2 regions of the Paenochrobactrum pullorum genome follow, and region 2 is predicted to be linked to the other one. Evidence: riboswitches for the same ligand, from Rfam matches in the RefSeq annotation. Region 2 holds a riboswitch; the other holds the start of a gene.

Region 1 (3,417 bases), on a different contig from region 2:
CGATTTCGTCGGTTGGGACATCAATAAGCTTTTTACCGGCTTCAAGTGTGGCAGCATAGTCGAAACCATCCCATGTGAATCCGTCCATGCGGAAATAATCGGTTTCGGTGCCGATTTTCAAACCTTTGAGCGCCATATCAAAGGCCTGTTTGTCGAAATTCATCGTGACATTGGCAATGGTAGCGGAAGGCTTGGTTTCATCAATTGGTGTGATGTTGATATCAATGAGTTCGACATCACCTTTGCCCATAATCTCGTAAATTTTAATAATATTACGGAATAGTTCGCGGCGCTCATCATCACTTAGATCGTCGATATTTTCAACCGAGCCCATGTCTTGCATAATTTGCCAGAACGGAACTTCCGGCAGACGCATGGAGAAACCGGCACTTTTAATTTCGTTGATTGTCGCTGTTGCTTCCGGCAGTTTGAACGAAATATTTTTGGTTGAATAGGTCCCTTGAATAGGCTTGAGCTCATTGTTGGCTGGGTCAGCCTTTTCAGTATAAAAACGGGTCATGAAGGCGGCATCAATATCTTTGCCATCCGTTGTACCAATAAGAACAGACATTGGCTCTTTGTTGACGGAGCCGTCATCTTTAGGCACTGAAACGGTCATATCCACTTGAGCCGCTTCAAGTTGCATGGAGGCTATCTGGCCGTTTTTCACATCATTCAATGTGAGATTTTTATATAAAGTCTTTTGCTTTGTATCGAGGAAATTTTGCTCGAACTGTATTTCGGAGACATGAATTTTTTTAGCTGAAAAGCGCTCTACTCTTTCTGCCGGTGTCAGTTTGCTGCTGCCACCAAAAAGTTCGGATAAGACTTGTTTGTTGAAATTGGCATCATCAATTTGAAGCTGGGGAATAGTGATTTTGAACTGAGCGGTTTCAGTCGTAATGCCGGTGGCATCTGCTTTTCCGGTCAAGAATAAAAATTGCGGGCGGCCGTCGAATGTCGCAATATTAATGGTCTGGTCGTTTTTGAGCGGCAAGGTTACATTTTTAAGATGAATATTGCCGAAAAAATCAGCGGAAACCGTTTCCGCTTTACCACCACGTTTTTCAATCTGCTGACGAATATTATTTTGTAAATTATATTTGTAACCGGTTACACCGGCACCAGCCACAACGATGATTGCTACAGTGGTCCACAGAAGCGCTTTGCGCCCTTTTCCGCGAGCGGGTTGAGACTGATCTGACATTGAAACCTCTAAAATCTGCATTTATCATAATTTGCTAAATTGATTAAGCAGTCGCTGCTTTAGTCGCAAGTAAAAAAACATGTCGGTTTGTGTTTATTCGATGCTGATCGAAAAAACTAAACCGGTTGTTGAAATGAATAATAATAGCCGCGCTGATTTAACTCTTGTCTTTGATCAATCTTATCGAGGCTTTTTGTTGGAGATACAAAGCCTTGATTGATCATTGGTGACTTGCAGGATTAAATGGGTTCGATTAGACCTTGTTTGCCGGTTTCCATTGGGAATCAAAAGGGAATCCGACATCGCAAAATGATGAAACGGAACTGCCCCCGCAACTGTAGGCGATGAGCGTGCAGCAACAAGTCACTGTGATGAAAATCATGGGAAGACGTTGCACGTGACGATCCGCCAGTCAGGAGACCTGCCGGCAAAAAACTGTAACGCGGCCCGGACGGGGTGTCCGGGGGGGTGTCGTATGATTTTTGCCACAAGACGCAATAGTGCGTCCGCCATAGCCAGCTTAGAGATAACAGTCGACAAGGCTGCTTTTTACCTATGCTATTGCACCGGCATTCCCTCCCTGTTTTCCGGTCGCCTCACCAACCGGAGACGTACATGTTTCACAAGAGACTGATTGCAGCAGCACTGACAGCTGTCTGTTTTACATTGCCGGCCAAGGCCGAAACCAGCTATCCGCTGAGCCTCAACAATTGCGGCGTTGACCTGCGCTTTGAAGCAGCGCCGAAAAGCACCGTCAGTATCGGTCAGGCAGCAACAGAAATTCTTTATTCTCTGGGTCTTGGTGATAAGGTTCTTGGAACCGGCGTCTGGTTCACCGATGTTTTGCCTGAATATAAATCGCTCAATGACGGCATTGAGCGCCTTGCCGACAATGATCCGAGTTTTGAAGCAATTGTTGCCAAAAAACCTGAAATGGTAACGGTTCAATATGAGTGGCATATCGGCCCGCAGGGTATTATTGCCACCCGCGAACATTTCAATGATATCGGTATTCCAACCTATATTCTGGCAACCGATTGTATGAATAAAGACAATAGTGTTGGTTCGGATGGTACCCGTTCCGATATGTTCAAAATTGACAATGTCTATGCGAGCATTAACGAGCTTTCGCAGATTTTCAACGTGCCGGAAAAAGGCGAAGAGCTGGTTGCAAGCCTGAAAGCGCGTGAAGCAGCAGCGGCAGAAAAAGCAAAATCCTTAGGCCTTGCCGATGCGTCTGCATTGTTCTGGTTCTCTTCGGCAGAAATGGATGTTGATCCATATGTCGCTGGTAGCAAAGGTGCACCTGCCTATATGATGGAAAAGCTTAATCTTCGTAATGTCATTGAAAGTGACGAAGAATGGCCGACTGTCAGCTGGGAGACCATTGCCCGTGCTAATCCGACGGTGATTGTCATCGCTGAAATGTCACGCCGTCGTTTCCCGGCCGATGATGTTGAAAAGAAACTGGAATTCTTGAAGAATGATCCGGTTGCCAGCCAGATGGATGCGGTCAAGAATGGTCATATTATTGTTTTGAACGGTCATGCGATGGATCCTTCCATCCGTAATGTGGCAGCTGTTGAATTTTTGGCAGAAAAACTGGCCGGATTTGACCTGAAATGATTGTAACGACAGCCTCCGGCACCTTTGGCCGCACTGCAATGGTGTGGAAAATCTTTCTTTGGACTGTGCTGGGGGCTGGCGCTTTGATGCTGGCCATCCTCATCGGTGTGGTCATTGGTGAAACGCCATTGCCGCTGGATACAGTGACAGCGGTGTTTGCCAATAATCTGTGGGGCGCCACCCATGAGGTTGACCGGATCGATCAGGGTATTATTTGGTCTTATCGCTTGCCACGCACACTGGTGGCAGCGGCTTGCGGTGCAGGTTTGGCGCTTTCCGGTGTTGTGCTGCAATCTTTGGTACGTAATGCTTTGGCCGATCCCTATCTTTTAGGGGTTTCGGCAGGCGCATCCACCGGTGCCGTTGCCGTAACGGTACTTGGTATCGGCGGCGGCATGATTGGTATTTCCGTTGGTGCTTTCAGTGGTGCAGCTTTGGCTTTTTTACTGGTGGTAGCACTGGCGAAAGCGGCTGGTGGCGGATCGGTGCAGCTTGTTTTGGCAGGGATTGCCGGATCGCAGCTTTTTAATGCACTGACGTCTTTTTTTATTGCAAAATCGGCAAATGCTGAACAAGCACGCGGC
Region 2 (3,417 bases):
CGGTGTTTTTACGAAGATCCAAAAACTCTTCGATGTCGATATGCCATGTTTCTAAGTAAGCACACACCGCACCCTTGCGCTTACCGCCCTGATTAACCGCAATCGCAGTATCATTGGCAACTTTTAAGAAAGGTACAACACCCTGACTTTCGCCATTGGTGCCTTTAATACGCGCTCCAAGACCACGGACACGGCTCCAGTCATTACCCAGACCGCCGGAATATTTAGCAAGCAAAGCATTGTCTTTAACGCTTTTGAAAATACCGTCGAGATCATCCGGAACAGTGGTCAGGAAACAGGAAGAAAGCTGCGGGCGGCGCGTTCCGGCATTAAACAAAGTTGGCGTTGAAGCCATGAAATCAAAGCTTGAAAGCAGATTATAGAACTCAATTGCTTTGGTTTCGCGCTCTTCTTCACGTAAGGACAGCCCCATGGCAACGCGCATGAAGAAAGCTTGCGGCAATTCAAAACGCTTGTTTTGAACGTGCAGGAAATAGCGGTCATAAAGGGTTTGCAAGCCCAAATAATCAAATTGCAGATCGCGCTCTGGTTTGATGGCAGCGGCCATACGGTCGAGATCGAACAATGCCAATTCCGGATCAAGCTGATCGGCATCAATACCCACACGGATATAGGATTTCAAATAGTTCGGATAAAGCTCGCACATCTGCTTGTGTGTTGCTTCACGCGGAGAACCTTCAACAAAGGTCAGTACTTCACGGCGCAATTTATCCAGCAATAAACGAGCGCTAACTTTGGAATAATCCGGCTCGGTTTCAATCAAGGTGCGCGCAGCCAAGATAGGCGCCAGCGCTAATTCATCCTGTGTGATGCCGCTATAAAGATTGCGTTTGGTTTCGGTCAAAATGGCTTCTGCTGAGACAGAGGCCAAACCAGAACAAGCTTCTTCAACCACATGTTTCAAACGTGCTTCATCAAGCGGCACCAATTGACCGCTCGCGCTTTTCATCTGCAATTGCGGCTTTGCTTGCGGATTATTGGCGGCCTGTTCAGCACGTTCACGGGCACGCTCTTCACGGTACAGCACATAAGCACGTGCCACTTTGTGATGGCCGCCACGCATCAATGCCAGCTCGACCTGATCCTGAACATCTTCAATATGGAAGGTACGACCTTCTGTTGCATGGCGGGTAAGACCTCCAATGATAACTTCAGACAGTTCTGCAACAACATCATGAACGCGGCGCGACGAGGCAGCACTTGTGCCTTCAACAGCCAGAAATGCTTTTTGCAACGCAACAGCAATTTTATCACCATCAAATGGTGTGACTGATCCATTACGACGGATGACCTGAAACCCAAGCTCGGAATTATTTGCAGCTGTGTTTGCGGCAGAAAAAGCGTCGCCGTCGGCAGGCTCACGCACAAGAGAAATCGACATTGGCTTACCCCAATTTTTGTTGGGGGCAAGGTCAGACGGATGCATGCATGAAAAAGAGCGACGCCATACGTCTGCTCTGTTGCCAGCACACCACCGGGACACCCCGCCCAGGGAGAACATTTCGTGTCGCGGCAGGTCTCCTGGCTGGCGGGTCTGGGCTTTTGTCCGTCTTCCCAAGAATAACCTCAGTGACGTAAATAGACAAAAGCTCGCCGCTTTACAGTTGCGGGGGCAGCTCCGGTTTAAACGGTGAAAAGCACCAGCCTTTCCGGATTCCCTATTATCTCTCTATCTTGCGATTCGAGAGACCGTGACCACTAGATATAGACAATTAATGCGAGCAGACGTCAACATATAGTTTGGCGCTGTCCAATGAATTATTTTGTAAGCTGTCAGGAGATGGCCTATATATAGCACAACCACGGAGCTTTAACATGATGAATATTGGCGAAGCAGCAACTGCGTCGGGTATAAGTGCCAAAATGATACGCCATTATGAGACGGTCGGGCTGATTGAAAAAGCAGGGCGCACCGAGGCTGGATACCGCGTTTATTCCAAACGCGATGTAGAAACATTGCGCTTCATACGGCGCGGGCGCGATTTAGGTTTTTCACTGGATCAAATCAAAGATTTACTGACCCTTTGGCAGGACCACAGCCGTGCTTCATCTGATGTGAAGCAAATAGCCCTCACCCATGTGGCGGAGCTGGAAGCCAAGATGGAACAATTGCGCGAAATGGCGGATACATTGCGCCATCTGGCACAGAACTGTCAGGGCAATAACCGCCCTGACTGTCCGATTTTGCATGATCTGGCCAGCAATGCAGCCAGATCTTAATCTTATCAGTTAAACCTGCAATGCAGGTTTAACCTTACGCAGACGCAGCGCATTGGAAAGCACGAAGATGCTGGAAAGCGCCATCGCACCTGCCGCCAGCATTGGCGACAATAATGTGCCCCACAATGGATAAAGCACACCAGCAGCCACCGGAATAAGCGCAATATTATAAGCAAATGCCCAGAACAGGTTTTCACGAATATTGCGGATGGTAGCACGAGATACCGCCAACGCATTGATAACACCACGCAAATCACCCGACATCAGCACAATATCGGCGCTTTCCATCGCCACATCGGTGCCGGTGCCCAAAGCAATACCCACATCAGCCGCAGCTAGTGCCGGTGCATCATTGATGCCATCGCCGACAAATACCAGCACCTCACCTTTCGTCGACATACGCTTTAAAGCATCCACTTTGCCGCCCGGCAGCACTTCGGCTTCCACATGGTCAATCGACAGCGAACGGGCAATGGCTTCTGCCGTTGCACGACCGTCACCGGTGATCATCGCTACTTTCAAGCCCATCTGATGTAGCGCATCAATCGCTTCTTTCGTTGATGGTTTGAGCGGATCGGCAATCGACAGGATTGCAGCCAATTGACCATCAACGGCCACGTAAATGGACGAGCGTCCTTGCGCGGCCAGTTGATCGGCCACTTTTTCCAAAGCTGTAATATCAATATTGAATGCTGCCATATGACGGCCAGCACCCACGGCCACTTGTTGACCATCAACATCTGCAACCAGCCCCATGCCAGCAATAGCGTTGAAGTTCTGCACATCCTTTAAGGTCAAGCCTTTTTCTTCTGCCGCCTGCACAACGGCGGCGGCAATCGGATGTTCGGAGCGTGCCTCAACACTCGCAGCAAGGGTCAGAATTTTCGCCTCATCCTGTCCGGCAACAGTTTCAAAATGTGCCAGAACCGGCTTGCCCAAGGTCAGTGTTCCGGTTTTGTCAAAAGCAATGACAGATGCTTCACGTAAACGTTGCAATGCATCGCCACGACGGAACAACACGCCCATTTCTGCCGCACGTCCGGTGCCAACCATAATTGACGTTGGCGTGGCAAGCCCCATCGCACAAGGGCAAGCGATAATCAGCACCGCAATGGCATTCACAAGCGCAAAGCCTAATGACGGCGACTGACCGAATATCAACCAGATGACAAAGGT

Evidence for each region. A riboswitch is a leader RNA that binds a small molecule or an ion and turns the genes downstream of it on or off. The one in region 2 is predicted to bind cobalamin.
Region 1: linked by a shared signal. The riboswitch ahead of JNC77_RS09910 (ABC transporter substrate-binding protein) and the one ahead of JNC77_RS02555 (ribonucleoside-diphosphate reductase subunit alpha) in region 2 are both predicted to bind cobalamin.

Annotation. Positions count from the first base shown of each region.
Region 1 is NZ_JBHEEH010000005.1:58,896-62,312, reverse strand. Features, by position in the region: gene JNC77_RS09915 (aq_1923 C-terminal domain) at 1-1,207, opposite strand, end outside; cobalamin riboswitch at 1,459-1,650, shown strand; gene JNC77_RS09910 (ABC transporter substrate-binding protein) at 1,823-2,833, shown strand; gene JNC77_RS09905 (FecCD family ABC transporter permease) at 2,872-3,417, shown strand, end outside.
Region 2 is NZ_JBHEEH010000001.1:532,285-535,701, reverse strand. Features, by position in the region: gene JNC77_RS02555 (ribonucleoside-diphosphate reductase subunit alpha) at 1-1,402, opposite strand, end outside; cobalamin riboswitch at 1,516-1,730, opposite strand; gene cueR (Cu(I)-responsive transcriptional regulator) at 1,840-2,241, shown strand; gene JNC77_RS02545 (heavy metal translocating P-type ATPase) at 2,251-3,417, opposite strand, start outside.